Regions from separate parts of the uncultured Paraglaciecola sp. genome, predicted to be linked through region 1. Evidence: predicted binding sites of a transcription regulator. Region 1 holds the regulator's gene; the other holds the start of a gene.

Region 1 (8,135 bases):
TCCTAATTACCTAGCAAGTAAGATGCGCAGTACATTGTATGATAAATTGGGACAGATAAATCATCAGGTTTTTGCCCAAAAGATGGAAAATTTTGACCTCCTTGGGTTCACATTGTTTAAACAACCTAACTATTTGTTATTTGCTCAATCACTTCATCCATGGAAAGTAGACGCACAGGAAGGGACATTATATGAAGATCAACGGATCCAATTTGAAACCGATGTAGAAATCACCAGCCTTGATAAGAAAGGTTATATACAAGTCATCCGCACCAATTTTGTCGAAGTAAACCTAGTGGAAAAGACCATGTATTCAGATCAGCCAGTCGAAATTATTGGCCCAAATTATGTGATAAACAGTAATGGCTTCACCGCTAGCCTAGAAACCCAAAAATATGAGTTATTAGACCATGTTAAAACCGTTTACCAACCGTCTGTTCCGTACTAGTTTTTTAGCAACGTTATTATTTTCGACTAATAGTTATGCTGGGAAAGATGATTTTACTAAAAAAATTGAACTGGCTTCCTTGTACCAAAATGCTGATGGCATTGCCAAAAGAGCAACTTACCAAGGCAATGTTGTGATCCTACAAGGATCTTTAAAAGTCAGTGCAGATGATTTAGAAATTGATGCCAGCAAGGGTGAAGGCAATGAAATATTTATCGCCACTGGTAACCCTGCTACATATTCTCAACAACAAGAAGATGGCAGCATGGTCACTGCCAAGGCAGATAAGATTGAATACCATCGTCAAACTCGCTCCCTATCATTAGAGGGGAATGCTGAGATAAAGCAGAATTCTAGTAGTGTGCAAGGCAAATCAATCACATTTAATATGGAACTTGAACAAATCATAGCTCAAGGTAGCGATCAAGAAAGTGGCCGTGTTATTACCACATTCCAGCCTGTATCAAAGCCTAAAGAACTTGAAACAGCCCAACAGGATGAACAACCTTAATGGCCGTATTGAAAGCCACACATTTAGCTAAGTCTTATAAGTCTAGACAAGTTGTAAGAGATGTCAGCATTGAAGTATCGACTGGTCAAATAGTGGGTTTATTAGGACCAAATGGCGCTGGTAAAACCACCACTTTTTATATGATTGTTGGGCTAGTACCTTTAGACAAAGGTGACATCTATATTGATCAACAGAATCTTACTCTGCAACCAATGCATGTGCGTGCTAGGCAAGGCATAGGTTATTTACCACAAGAAGCATCAATATTCAGAAAGCTAACCGTATATCAAAATCTGATGGCGATATTACAAACTCGTAAAGAATTATCAAAAGAACAGCGAGAACAACAGGCCGACTCATTATTGGACGAATTTAATATCAACCATATTCGCAATAGTTTAGGTATGAGTCTGTCTGGCGGTGAACGCAGAAGAGTAGAAATTGCGCGAGCCTTGGCGGCTGATCCAGAATTTATATTATTAGACGAACCCTTTGCTGGGGTTGATCCCATTTCAGTTAACGACATAAAAAAAATAATTCAACAATTACGCGATAGAGGTCTAGGTGTATTAATTACCGATCATAACGTGCGTGAAACCTTAGATGTATGTGAAAAAGCATATATAGTGAGCCATGGCGAGTTGATAGCTTCTGGCACTTCGGAAGAAGTTTTAAGTGATCAACGTGTAAGAGATGTATACCTAGGTGAACAATTCAGGCTATAGTTAAAAGAATATTACTTAAAATATTAAGCTTCCAGCAAAGCTGTCAAGCAAGCGAACTTGATTAGTATTTTATGATTGATGTGGGATAACTTCGACAACACGCTGTAATTTCTAGAATGAAGAGTTCATCTCGTCTGATAACAACAACAGATTAAACATAAGAAGTTAATGAAACCCTCTTTACAGTTAAGATTTAGCCAACAACTTACAATGACACCGCAGCTGCAACAAGCCATAAAGCTATTGCAATTGTCTACTTTGGATTTACAAGCTGAAATTCAAGAAGCCTTAGACTCTAACCCGTTGTTAGAAGTAAACGAGTCAGATGACAGTGGTAGTGGCGAAAAAGCCCTTGAAACTAACCACAGTGCCGATAATAAAGATAGCGACAGCACTCAAGTTGAAGTCAATGCGGATAGTGTCGATAGCGGCGATGCCCTGCAAAATAATGACATACCAGAGGATTTACCCTTAGACAGTACTTGGGATGAATATTTAAGTGCTTCATCAGCCCCTTCCTCTATGAGCAGTGCAGGATCAGCAGGCGATGATGATCAAGTATTTCAAGGCGAAACCACAGAAAATATTCAAGACCATTTGCTTTGGCAAATGCGTTTAACCCATTTTAGCGATACCGATATTGCTATTGCTATGGCCATTATCGATTCTATCGATGAAGCCGGTTATTTGACTATTAGCACTGAAGAAGTCCTAGCCAGTATGGATGACGAAGAGATTGAACTGGACGAAGTTGCAGTAGTACTTAAACGCATCCAGATGTTTGATCCCATAGGCTCAGGCGCTCGCAGCGCCCAAGAATGTTTACTAATCCAATTACGGCAGTTTGCATCAGATACACCTTGGTTAGAAGAAGCCAAGTTGTTGATTACTGATTACTGCGATCTGATAGGCAGTAAAGACTATCGTACTCTAATGCGAAAAACTCGTCTCAAAGAAGAAGAGTTGCGGGAAGCCATGCGTCTGTTGCAAACCCTTAATCCTAGGCCAGGTACTGCCATAGTCACAGGTGAATCAGATTACGTTATCCCTGATGTATCTGTTTCTAAGAAAAATGGCCGATGGAAAGTAGAACTTAACCCAGATAGCCTTCCTAAACTCAACGTCAATCAGCAATATGCAGCGATGAGCAAAAGTGTTAAGAACACTTCAGACAGTCAATTTATTCGTTCACATTTACAAGAGGCAAAGTGGTTTATTAAAAGTGTTGAAAGCCGCAACGAAACTCTTCTTAAAGTGTCTAACTGCATAGTGCAGCAACAAATGGGTTTTTTTGAACATGGCCCCGAAATGATGAGACCTATGGTGTTGAACGATGTCGCTGAAATGGTAGATATGCACGAATCCACTATTTCGCGAGTTACAACACAAAAATACATGCATACACCAAGAGGTATTTTTGAGCTGAAATACTTCTTCTCTAGCCATGTAGCCACAGATGCAGGCGGAGAATGTTCATCAACTGCAATAAGGGCATTGATTAAAAAGTTAGTAGCTGCAGAAAAACCCAGTAAACCTTTAAGCGATAGCAAAATTGCTCAGGTGTTGGCCGACCAAGGCATTATGGTAGCGCGGCGAACAATAGCAAAATACCGGGAGTCACTCATGATCCCACCATCTAACCAACGTAAGAGCCTGCTTTAGGCGAATTGAAGAAGGAATAGGCGATATGCAAATTAACCTTACCGGCCATCATGTAGATATTACAGATTCTTTAAGAGATTACGTACATACGAAATTTACTAAACTAGAACGACATTTTGAGCATATAAATAATGTTCATGTAATATTAAATGTGGAAAAGCTTAATCAAAAAGCGGAAGCCACTTTACACCTCAGTGGAACAGAGGTGTTTGCTACATCTGAACAGTCAGATATGTATGCAGCAATAGATGCTTTAATCGATAAACTTGACCGCCAAGTGATTAAGCACAAGGAAAAAATTAAACGCCATTGATAGCGTCAACGATAAACCACAATTAGAATTCATAATGGAAATAAAAGATATTCTTCATCCTGACTGTACTTTATGTGCAGTTCAAGGAACCAGTAAAAAACGAGTACTTGAACTTATTAGTCAAATTGCTAACCAACATTTAATTGATGTTGATATTGACCAAGCTACTATTTTGTCTAGTCTGACATGCAGAGAAAAAATGGGCAGCACTGGCATTGGCAATGGTATTGCCCTGCCACATGGTCGCCTACAAGAACTAGAAAATGTTATGGCTATTGTATTGACCAGTAAAAAACCAATCGATTATGACGCCATAGACAATGCGCCTGTTGATATCTTTTTTGCTATTTTAGTACCCGAAGACAAAGCATCTGAACACTTAGGCACTTTGTCTGCTATTGCCACGAAACTAAACAATAAGGACACGTTAAGCCTAATGCGCCAAGCAAAAACAGACCAAGAGTTATTTGAGGCACTAGGATAAATGAAACTTATCATTATTAGTGGGCGTTCTGGCTCAGGTAAATCTATAGTGCTGCGCTCATTAGAAGATCTTGGCTATTATTGTGTGGATAATATTCCAGTTAACCTTTTACCCACACTCACTCATACTGTAGTTGATGAATACGACCAAGTGGCCGTTAGCATCGATGTCCGTAACTTACCAAAAGATCCTAATGAGCTAGTCGAAATTCTTGATTATCTGCCCTCCACTTGGGATATGACCATACTTTATTTAGATGCCAGCGATGACATGTTGATTAGACGTTTTAGCGAAACAAGACGACTGCATCCTTTATCCAAACAAAATAAGTCTTTGTCTGATGCTATCCAAGCAGAAAGCCAATTACTCGCACCTATTGCCGAACGTGCTGATTTGTATATAGACACTGACCAACTGTCGGTCCATCAGCTTGCTGAATTAGTCCGTGAACGCATTTTAGGTAAAAAAAGTTCTAGACTGGTCTTGGTATTCGAATCCTTTGGCTTTAAGCATGGCATACCAAAAGATGCAGATTATGTTTTTGATGGTCGCTTCTTACCTAACCCTCATTGGGAACCGGACCTCAAACACTTAACAGGGTTAGATGCACCGGTGCAGATATTTTTGGGCTCGCAACCCATAGTGACTAAGTTTATTTGGCAAATTCAAAACTTAATTTCCACATGGTTACCCCATTTAGAGCGCAACAATCGCAGTTATGTCACCGTAGCGATTGGTTGCACGGGCGGCCAACATAGATCCGTTTTTGTTGCTGAAATGTTAGCCAAAAATTTCAGTAACTCTCACCCTGATGTACAAATTCGCCACCGCGAACAAAACTGATGCCTAGTTTCGAAAAGACACTGGTGATCGTTAACAAATTAGGGCTTCACGCAAGAGCAGCCACGCAGCTTGTTCAGCTAACCAATAAGTTTGATGCACAAATCACGCTACACCAAGGCGATAAGCAAGCCTCAGCCAACAGCGTACTTGGCTTAATGATGCTCGAAAGCCACCAAGGTAAAGAAGTGCGAGTCGTCAGTGAAGGTAAAGATGCACAAGCAGCAATGGACGCGGTAGAAACCTTGATCGTCACTAAGTTTAATGAGGAGGAATAATAAGCTCTGAATAACACTTTTTGTTTATAAGTAGAAATGAAAAGCTTCGCTTCGCGCCATCGTCCCGCGCGGTCGCCACCCTCTAACCGGTTACACTTTTTATACTGTGTTTCTTTGCACTTTATACTAATCAGAAATTATCCTTATCGACAGAAAGGCGACGTTGAGCATTCTCAACTGAAATAAAGCCAAGTCGCCAGACAACTAAACGAAAGACCAAGAAAGACGTTAGACTATGAGACACCAGCAGAGCGATTTAACCAGTGTGTTGCAGTGACCAGTTGAACTCACACCTGATAGCTGACCTAAGCTTTTGTTGATTTTTAGCAACGATGTTCGACGAGAATGCCCTATATGGAAAATTTCATCGGAGTATTTTTATTAATAACACCTTTACCTTACTTCGGTTTCTAAATAAAAGGTGTCTACAAATTTAGGAGAATAACACTATGCTGTGTTAAACATGAGAGATACTGTCTTGTAGTGATAACTGTATTTTTAACTTAAAGAGGGCTCTCGTCTCTTGGTACATCCATATTTTCACTTGGAAAGGTGGCTATCACTGCGAGCGATGCTACGTAGAAACCTGCAGCAAATTGCAAAAACCACTAATATGTTTTAGGAAACCGTTATCACTTAGAATCTGTATATCAATCGGCATTATGCCAAATAAAATAGATACAATTAATGCTGTCCCAACTGGCCAAAATATGCCTAACTGGACTTGACTGGCACACTTCACCTCATGACCCACATTCACCAAAGTCTATATGTTTTTTTCTCACTGCAAATTCGTGACTTAAGCCCTTAATACACGAGTGCATTATATAGGTTCTTTGCTGAATGCCGCTCACAGCTGTTGAGTGAAAAACTGGTACGCACTACGGTCTTGATTCTTTTGGGCTAAATAAACACCGAGTTCCAGTAAGTTTTGCCTGTCGGCATAGCGTTTGACGATCATTTGAAGGGTGTTCAAGGCTTTCTTTGACTGTCCTTGTCCATCCATCGACAGGATGTAGGCGTAGGCGTATTGGCTATTTTGCGGCAACAAGTCATAGGCTTTTTTAAATGAAGTCAGTGCAACGGTGTGCTGTTGTTGCCTGACTAAATGCAGGGCAGCTTCTCATAACTCCATGCGTTATGACTTTGAGATAACAGTACCTCCCATTGACTTTATTGTTGAAATTTTGGCCGGATACCTCGGTGAACATGGCGGGGTAAGGATGACGGGGGGTGGTTTTGGTGGCTGCATTGTTGCCCTGATGCCCCACGCCATGGTGGAAGGGGCTAAGCTCTTACTTGCGCAGCGTTATTTTGCGCACAGCGGCATCACAGAAGATGTTTATATTTGCAGTGCCAGTGACGGTGCCGGTGAAATTGCACCGTAATAGCAATCCAGCCTAGCGCATGCTCGTAAGACACCCGCATACCACCAACAGGATACTTCCCAGGATGATACCGCTCGATGTACAAACTAAATTGCGGTACTCAATATATGTCTAACCTAGAACAACAAGGATACTAATCAAATGCAAACTATCTTGGTAACGGGAGGCGATGGTTACATTGGCAGCCATAGGGTTTTGCAATTATTGGAAACGGATCATCAAGTTATCGTATTGGACAATCTGTGCAATGCCTCTAACGAGTCGCTTAAACGAGTGGAAGCCTTGACGGGTAAAAAAACCATCTTTGTTGAGGCAGATATCCGTGACAACACCATCTAAGAGCTGGTTGATCTTCCCCTATTTTTGTGATCAATTTATATAATAATTTTCCTGCCAATCTGTTTTTTTAAGTTGAAAATTGATATCACTTAAGTCAGCTATGTCGCATTGCAGACCATCAAAACCAGTTTTATCAAGCTACCGCCAATGGCGGCTTTTGGCACATGGCCGAAGGATAGAGAACGTTCCTAAAGATGGGTTTTAATAGCGAAATGAACCAATATTACTCTAAGTGCTAATGACCGCTTTGTCGGCAGACTGTGTAAAAACTCCTATTACAACCGCCAAATCTTACCCTCTGTGATACTCAACCTTCCAAATGACTTAGTCACTGATTATTAGCGTTAGCACGGAATTTTGGATTTGGAGTGTTAAGGCGGGTTGTTGATGATAAAAGTGACGTTTGAAGGCAGTTTTATCTCATGAAATCAGGCTAAATCTCCCCTTATTGCCTGATGGCCTCCATCAAACCAGTTGTCCCCATTATTGTCATCATTCTCTTCAGGTTATAAGCCAGCACATGCAGGTTCATCTCGATACTGACATTCTTTCTACGCTTCATTAAAAAGTGTGTCGCGCCCATCCACATTTTGATAGTACCAAACGGATGCTCCACAGTTTGTTTTCTCACAACCGATATCTCTGGATTATCGTCGAGCCGCTGCTGCATCGCGTCTATCTCATCTTCGTGAACCCAACGTCTCATTTTCCTTGGCTCTTTTAATGACTTCGTGCATTTATCTCTAATACTACAATCACGGCAAGCGTAAAAATTAACGTATACCTTTTGCTCAAGGCCTCTTTCGGTCACGTCACGTTGGTACGGTAATTCCTCGCCCGCTGGGCAAATATAAAGGTCTTGGTCTTTATCGTATTTAAATAATGATTTGTTGAATATGCCTTTTTTTTCTGAGCCTGATGTATCAGTCTGTGGCACGTTTGCCGTCATGCCTAAGTCTTGTGTCGCTTTAATATCTATGCGACTAAAGTAGCCCTTGTCGGCGATGATAGTGATGTCTTTCTTACCCAACGTTTTTTGAACTTGCGCTGCTACTGAGGTGAGCTGGCCCCTGTCGGTTGTCATGGTGACATCGTGTTCAATAATCAAGTGATGCTTAGTATCCACAGCGCTTTGCACGTTGTAGCA
Region 2 (8,135 bases), on a different contig from region 1:
GTTGGCTCTGCGGGTGAGGAACATAAAGATATTCAACAACAGTTTTACTTAGCAGATCATGTGACGCACAAAGAGTTATTATTAAGTCATATGATCAATCAGCAAGAATACCGTCAAATAATAGTATTCACTGCCACCCGTACTGATACAGAAAGATTAACAGTCTTACTTAAAGAGCAAGGGTTACATGCCGTTGCGTTAAGTGGCGAGCTCACACAAGGACAGCGTAATAATATTATGAGTGAGTTTGGCCGAGGTCAGCACCACATATTAGTCACCACCGATATCGCCTCTCGCGGTTTGGACTTGCTCAATGTTGCTTTAGTAGTCAATTTTGATTTACCTAAATTAGCTGATGAATACGTGCATAGAGTCGGTAGAACTGGACGAGCAGGCAACAAAGGCCAAGCGGTATCCTTTGTTGGGCCAAAAGATTGGTTTAGCTTTTTAGCCATCAAAAGTTTTATGCAGCAAAACATGGAATTTAGTCAGATTGAAGGTTTAACGGCCAAGTTTAAAGGCTTAAAACCGGCTAAAACTAAAGTAGCGTTAAGCAAAAAATCGATCAATAAAAAGGTTACTAAACAGGCTAAACCTCAACAAACGCCTAACCGTGTGAGAACTATGCAAGGTAAAGACGCGGGTGACATGCCAATGAAGCGTAAGCCAAGAGTAGTATTGAAGCCTGAGGACGATACTGAAGAATAGTTAAAGCAAATTCGAAAACATATTCCAAGGTCGAACCTCAAAACAAAAAAGCGCTTGAACCATAAAGAAGGTCGAGCGCTTTTTTATCACCTAAACTAGATTTAATTCCAATTTTCAAAAAACGTTGCACTATTTTTTTTCGGCTTTGGAAGACGGGTTACAGCAGACGAGCCTAAATAAAGAAAACCGACTATTTCATCTTGCTCGGCTAATTCAAAGGCCTGCTTTACAATGGGGTCTTGGGCAAAACTGCCAGTGCGCCAAACACCGGCAAAACCTTGAGCCACTGCAGCCATTTGCATGGCGTGCACTGCACAAGATGCTGAGGCCACTTGTTCTACCCAAGGCACTTTTTTGTGATTGGTGTATTTGGCTATCGCCACCATCACCATAGGCGCTCGTAACGGCAATTGCGGTGCACGCTCTATTTCTTTTTCGCTTTTATCAGCAAAGATGGCCGCTTGTTCAAATATTTCACCTAGGCGTATTAACCCCTGGTTTTGACACACAATAAACTTCCATGGTGATAAGCAGGCATGGTCTGGGGCGCGTAATGCGGCTTGTTTGATATTTTCTAACGCTTGGCCTTCTGGAGCCGGAGCTTGTAAACGAGGTTGAGAACATCGATTGAGTAATAGGTCTAACGCCAGCATGTGGTTATCCGTACATTTTAATCTTGGCTTTATTCTAATAAAAAAGGCGCTGGCGCGCCGTTTTTTTTTATGTCTTAGCGATAAATTTTTTCGCTAAGAAGAAATCAACACTGGTGTACTTACCTCCACCGCTAAAAAACAATGAAAGCAGCATGATGAAATAAGTCATAGCAAATTCAATTCCATTGTTGAGCACAACCAATTTTCCACTTGATGTCAGCCGTTCATAGTTGCCATGTGCTTGCAACACGACTTTAGCGGCGGCTAATTTATCTGGCATATTTAACACTGCTTCGTTAAGTATAATAGTACCGTCTGACATCCAGCTGTTGGCATCAGCAATCGCTGCCCAACCATTTGGCCAATGCACTGTAAACGCAGCCACTAACATAGTGAGCATCAACGGAATACTTACCCAGCGCGTTGCCAAACCAATAAGCAAAAACAGTCCCCCCACCAACTCAGCTGCAGTGGCAAGAAAAGCCAGAACGAACGGAAAAGGCAAACCTAAACCATAATCTGCATGACCAAACCAATCTAGAATGCCATCAAACCCCTGATATTTAGTCCAACCACCTTGGATCATCACGGGTGCTAAATAGAGCCTAAGTAACAAAGGCGCAAGCCCTTCAAATACCAAACTCTTATCCAGTAACTTGTGTAAAGGGGTATACAGATTCAACAGGCGCATAAATTTTCCTGATAATGTAGTCACCTGTAAGAGAGGTTAGGTAATCAAAATATTTCGTTAGACTTAGATCAAATTTGAAAGCTTAGTTCAGGTTCGTTGCAATAATTCTATATTCTGCTTTTTAAACCTATTTGAGTGAATAGAAATAATTTCACCTGCAACCTTATCGGCACTTATATTGCTACTTCAGTTATAAGCTTTCACTAAAGATATACACTCTATGCGCACTTTATGTTTAATGATCCTAATTGGTACTTTGGCCTCTGGTTGTGCCCTGACGGATTTGATGGATGAAAGTAAAGATTTAATTGATGTGACGGCCACAAATGATAGTCCATCAAACACACTACATAGACATGTAGAAAAACTCGCTAGACAATTATTAAGTACATCCCAATTGATTGACATATCTAACACGATGGCTGTCGGCACAATTTTACCGACTATGTATTCTAACGGCGAGTCTTTGCCTTCCCACTTGGCATTAGGTTTGCAAATTCATGAAAGCTTAATGACCTTCGCCACGCAGGCTGGTTTGAAAGTTATAGAATATAAAACGATGCCAAACATAAAAATCAGCGAGCAAGCTGACAAAATGTTGAGTAGGCAACTGAATGAATTAAATCCCGCAATAACAGCAGACTATTTTTTAACCGGTACCTACACGTTGCAAGAAAACAACTGCATAGTGAATATTAGATTAATACAGGTTCCAGGAAACATTATACTAGCAGCGGCAACAGATTATGTGCCAAATGATGTTATGTGGAGTCAATCGAAAGTAACACTTAAAAACAACCAAATCTATCGAAATGGATATTAGGAGAGCACAATGAAACTATCAATATTAGGATTATTAGCAAGCTCTACCTTATGTGGGTGCGCTACATTTATCGACGAAAACGTGCAAGAACCCTATGCATCCATCATAACGCAGACTTCAGAACCCTCAACTCCATTTGAGTCGAGCCTTATGTTTCAGCATCAGTTCAAAGACAGATTTGCTAACAATCATTCAGCTGGACTTTCAAAGGAAATGGAACAATCTTACTCAATCCACTTGCAACATCCAGACGGTATGCAAAATCCCAAACAAGGACGCCAAGAAAGTCCATCAATATCAGCAACAAAACTTAATATTAATCATTATGCTAGGGGCTTAATGCAAGATTTGGTGGCCAATTTACAGTATGTTAATTCATCTACGCCATTAGCCGTTGTAAGTTTTGTAATGCTTGATAGTGATTACAATCAGTCAAGTTTACTAGGTAATCAGATGGCTGAAAGCTTAATTCATGAAATACATAAATTTGGTATTCCTGTTATCGACTAAAAACCACTGGGTTTGCAAGAATTACCGAGCAAGGCGATTTTGCTTTTACTAAAGATTATAAAGAATTGCCGGGAGATATGGCCGCCAAATATATTGTCGGCGGCACTATGTTGAAACATACAGAGGGATATCTAATCAACGCCAGAATAGTTGGCTTAAAATCAAAGGAAGTGGTGGCATCTGCACAGCATTTTATACCCAATGGAATAGTTAAAGACTTAATTGGAGGGCTTACCCAAAATATTGAAGACCAGCCTAAAATGACTCCCAAACTTGTTTCTTTGATATCAAATTAAATAAGGTCAGAGAAGAGCACTATAAATCAGAGGTTGCAATTTCTTCAATGGACTAAGAAATACTACAGATCTTAAAATAAATAAGAAATATCGTTGTTAGAAAACAGGTTTCCATTAGATCAAAATTTCAGACCAGTTTAAACATTACTTTACTTTGTTCTATCAGGTCAAAAAACAAGATGAATTTAACAACTGATTTTTACTTAAAATATAGTATCTTCGCAGTTGAATATATTTGTTCAATATTGCTAGGAAGCCTTAGCTTTTTTCCAAAACTCACTATTTTTATGATTTCTTAAAATTATGTAATATAAACTTTTTCAGGTAAAAATGCTTTCACTTATAATCATAAATTACCTTACTAAAAGCGGATACCTCTTGATTATAAGACACTATTAATAACAATATTGGGTAATACTTTATTACTAGAGGCGACTAATTTGCCATTTTTCAATTCTACTATCCTAGTACTCAACATCAGGCCATTATGTATTTTTCGTATATAGCCTGTTAAAACATGTGAGACGTTGAGCTCTGAGAATACTTCTTGTTGCTCAGCAGAAAACTCAATATACCCCTGTCTCGTTAAATATAAGTATCCCCCTAGACTTCCTTCACTGGTTCTCACACCGAGGTCACTTAAATCATTAGTCAAATAATCAGCCAAATCGTGGCCTAAAATATCATCGCCTCCCATTAATCCATTTTTTGCAACAAAAGGTAGTACAATAACAGAGACATTCAACCCCGATATGGGCATATTACTTTTTAACTCCAACGCTATTTGCTGGGTGTATTCGTTAAGTGTTACAAAATGCAGCCCTGATTTAAACAAACTGGAGTCTTGTTGCATATCCTGCTTTTCAAGACCAATATTTGCGCACTCATCAAAATTTCCATTGTCGTCAACGCATAGTCTAGATGTTTGCTCAAACTCAAAAACAGAGCATGCTGAAAGGGCCATAAAAACAGAAATCAAAAACCAGTATTTTGAAAGTAATCTCATGCACAAATCCAATATCAAATATAAACTATTCAGTATTTAGCAATAGCAATTATTACGCCAATCACTTAGATGACTGAATCAAGGAGGGTGAGACTTGTTCGCAGTAAACGTCCCATGGAATTGCTACTAACTAAGTGGTCATCAATTGCCGTGCTCAATTGCCGGCGGAATCACCCTACCAGCTCAAGAATAATTGATCGAGTAACAAAGTCGTTAAGTTATGGCATCTTTATTAAAGGCATAAAATCGTTGATTAAATACTTATTCGCTGTCATTGGAGTATTCACTTTACTCGGTTGCTCAACCAGCCCAACAAATTCGAATAAACACCATTCACGCATCAAAGTTACTGGCTCTACTCTCATTACACTGTTTCATGTAAAAGATGACTAATTAACAGGCAGACCAGCCACACACTATATATGCCCGGCCCAAGTTATGGCTGAGGCAAGCCACTATGAAAACGAAACTCTTGATCTGGCATTTGAATTAGCTTGGCTTCTTTTTCACCAAAAAAAGTGACTCGTTCATCAATATTTGTCTCACTAACTTTGGTCGCTAAGGTTAAATAGTCTTGAAAATGCCTCGCCTCTGAACGTAATAAAGACGTATAAAACGCCTCTAGTTCAGTATCTAAACATGGGGCTAACTTGGCAAATCGTTCACAAGAACGGGCTTCAATATAAGCGCCACAAATTAGCGTATCACTGAGTTTGGCTGGTTCATGTGTGCGAACCCCTTTCATCATGCCCCGAGCATAACCAGAAGCACTAAGGTTATCGTAAGCCACTCCCCTACTTTGCATAATTTCCCACACCTGTTCAAAATGATGTAACTCTTCTTTAATCAATAACACCATTTTACTGATCAGCTCGTCGCCATGTTCAAAGTCAGATTTACTGATCAGTCTTTTTGACAGACTCATATAATCACTAAAGTCACCATTGCCAATTTTACGGTAAACAAAATCCTCATAAGGCTTTAACCATGCTAGCAGCGCATTACTACTTTGCTGATCTACAGCATAACGACGTAAAAGCAACATAGCGGTTTGCGCTGCTTTAAGTTCACAATTAGCATGGTCCCGCAGCAAGTTTGGCAGGTTTTTAGGTTTGATTGCTTCGTCAACCCAGCTCTGTGGGGTTGGGCATTGAAGGAAACTATTTATAGGTTTAAGTAATAATTCAACTAACATTAAGTTTCTTAGAGAAAGAAGATAAAAACATTATCTTAATGTTATCACGCATCTAATTAGCACAGCATAACAATAGGTCTATTGTTTGTAACATTTTCGACATGTCTGTGAATAAAGGAGTGGAAGGCGAACTATAAACCAGTTTCTTTCGGCTTCAGCGGATCAGCAAATTATTTTAAGTCCGCTGACATAGGGTTTCAGCTCACCATTACATTGGTTAATAAGCAATGAAGACCGTTTTTATTTTTTGGCAGCTGTATCTATCCAATTTTGTAGAGGGTCACAAAAAAGAATTAATTAATAGCGGCTAATAATTTTCAATGATAGCGGTTAAACATTATTTAAGCCTGTAGACCAAAGTATCAGAAATAGATTGCATTGATAACTGGCTATCTTAATGTTTACACATCGGAATAGGGATATGAAAACACTACGAATCGAGCCCAATACTTTATTGATTACAAACAAAATTGGTATGAATCAAGCGACTTGTATCCAGAGTTTTTTAATCTTATTTAGTTACCTTCACCACCACATACCAATTCATATTGGGAATATAACTAGCCCCAAGCCAACTGTCTGCAAGCTGATTACTTTTAATTACCGCCGTGGAATTTGGTTGTAATAGGCTAGTAATCATTTCATGGGAAAACATATCATGCAAGCTTTGAACACCTGCAATATCCTCTTCTGCAGTGACTTGGATCTTGCCTAAACTATCCACTAAATATATGTCACCATGTTTGGCAAATAGTGAGTTATTTAACATATCCAACACCCCATCAAATGAGGTGGCGATGCCAGATAATCCATTGCCATTGGGCTGTTGATAGTTCACATAGACATCTACACGGTGTTTGTTTTTATCGTGGTAAACACTGACTAAATCTGACTCGCCACTGGCCAAATATGCAAAATACCAAGCGTCAGTTTCAGGATGCAACACTCTTAAGAAACCTTCGTGATTCCAGTACTTGTGAGTGTTTTTATCAGCAAACGACGCGCTAGTAAGCCCGTATTCCTTCACTAAAAACCCAAGTTTATTAATCAATACAGACTCTTGATGAGCGGCAAATCCAGACGCTACCCAATTCTGGATGTGGGTATCACTGGCCACTGTTTTTGCGATCAATTTCATACTGGCAATACGGGCATCGATTTTTTGACTAAGGCTTACAAGTGAAAGACTAAACTGCTGCTCAAGTAACCTTTCATCAGCGGCTTTGGCTTGTGACCAAACATAACTAAATAAGACCACCAAACAAACAATAACCAGTAAACCTGCGCCCATTAATTTGTTTGTATTTTTCAACAAAAAGGGTGTAGACATGTATAACCTATCCTCTAGTTTATATTTCAGAATGTTTGGGTATTAGTTAAAAAAATTTCCTCAAAGTAACCCATAACCTTGTAATCAGCATAAGCTGAACTAGGGTTTGCGAGCCAAAAATATAGTATGCCGACTGCCTTTTCCTGGACGTGCCCGCACAACACACGAATCAGCCTTAAATCCAGCCTTTTTTAGGCGTACCGTGAACTGCTCATCAGGACCAGCTGACCATATGGCTAACATCCCCTTCGGTCGAAGGGTTTTGTATACATTGTCTAAGCCTTGCAGTGAATAAATACTATTATTGCCTTTTTGAGTCAAACCCTCAGGGCCATTATCAACATCCAATAAAATAGCATCGAAGGTGGGCTGTCTAATATTTAGTAGCTCTCTTACGTCGCCAATATGTACCTTAGTGCGAGGGTCTTGTAGAGGATTATTTGCACAGTTACCAAGAGGCCCTTGATTCCACACCACAACTTCAGGTATCAGTTCAGCCACTGTGACTTGAGAGTTTAAAGTGACTGCTTTGAGTGCTGCAGCCAATGTATACCCCATACCTAACCCCCCCACTAATACCTGAGCATTGTTCGCTGATTTAACATGCGCACACCCCAGTTCAGCTAACTCTTTCTCTGAATTATACAAACGGCTATTCATGAGTTCACCGCGAATACCTGATAAACGAATGGAAAATTCATCGCCACGCTGAGTAAACTTTAATTCGCCCCCGTTATTGGGAATTTGTGCGGTTCCAAGTTGGATCCATGGGATCATAATACTGCCTAATGAATATGTGTATAAATAAAATTTAGATGTTGTAGTTTACCATAATTGCCCTCACAAAATTTACACAATATCAGTGTCTTATCGACAATATTTTATTGACTAATACTATGGTAAAACAGGCAACCAAGAATGTT

The links. The regulator sigma-54, encoded in region 1, starts transcription at its own class of promoters, with help from an activator protein. The targets are predictions, from matches to a motif close to GTTGGCACGNNNNTNGNNT.
Region 2: a site for sigma-54 is predicted at 2,218-2,236, ahead of Q0Y52_RS15585 (FlgO family outer membrane protein). Genes of this name have one in related genera too.

The regions. Positions count from the first base shown of each region.
Region 1 is NZ_CALSOK010000014.1:116,657-124,791, reverse strand. Features, by position in the region: gene lptC (LPS export ABC transporter periplasmic protein LptC) at 1-448, shown strand, start outside; gene lptA (lipopolysaccharide transport periplasmic protein LptA) at 411-959, shown strand; gene lptB (LPS export ABC transporter ATP-binding protein) at 959-1,684, shown strand; gene Q0Y52_RS14150 (RNA polymerase factor sigma-54) at 1,853-3,346, shown strand; gene hpf (ribosome hibernation promoting factor) at 3,372-3,659, shown strand; gene ptsN (PTS IIA-like nitrogen regulatory protein PtsN) at 3,694-4,143, shown strand; gene rapZ (RNase adapter RapZ) at 4,144-4,986, shown strand; gene Q0Y52_RS14130 (HPr family phosphocarrier protein) at 4,986-5,261, shown strand; gene Q0Y52_RS14125 (hypothetical protein) at 6,112-6,312, opposite strand; gene Q0Y52_RS14120 (hypothetical protein) at 6,395-6,649, shown strand; partial or broken gene Q0Y52_RS14115 (SDR family NAD(P)-dependent oxidoreductase) at 6,791-6,976, shown strand; partial or broken gene Q0Y52_RS14110 (IS1182 family transposase) at 7,434-8,135, opposite strand, start outside.
Region 2 is NZ_CALSOK010000017.1:14,994-23,128, forward strand. Features, by position in the region: gene Q0Y52_RS15570 (DEAD/DEAH box helicase) at 1-708, shown strand, start outside; gene Q0Y52_RS15575 (NAD(P)H nitroreductase) at 810-1,361, opposite strand; gene Q0Y52_RS15580 (DoxX family protein) at 1,429-2,052, opposite strand; gene Q0Y52_RS15585 (FlgO family outer membrane protein) at 2,273-2,875, shown strand; partial or broken gene Q0Y52_RS15590 (FlgO family outer membrane protein) at 3,215-3,681, shown strand; gene Q0Y52_RS15595 (FlgO family outer membrane protein) at 4,064-4,687, opposite strand; gene miaE (tRNA isopentenyl-2-thiomethyl-A-37 hydroxylase MiaE) at 5,124-5,882, opposite strand; gene Q0Y52_RS15605 (cache domain-containing protein) at 6,394-7,212, opposite strand; gene Q0Y52_RS15610 (hypothetical protein) at 7,312-7,989, opposite strand.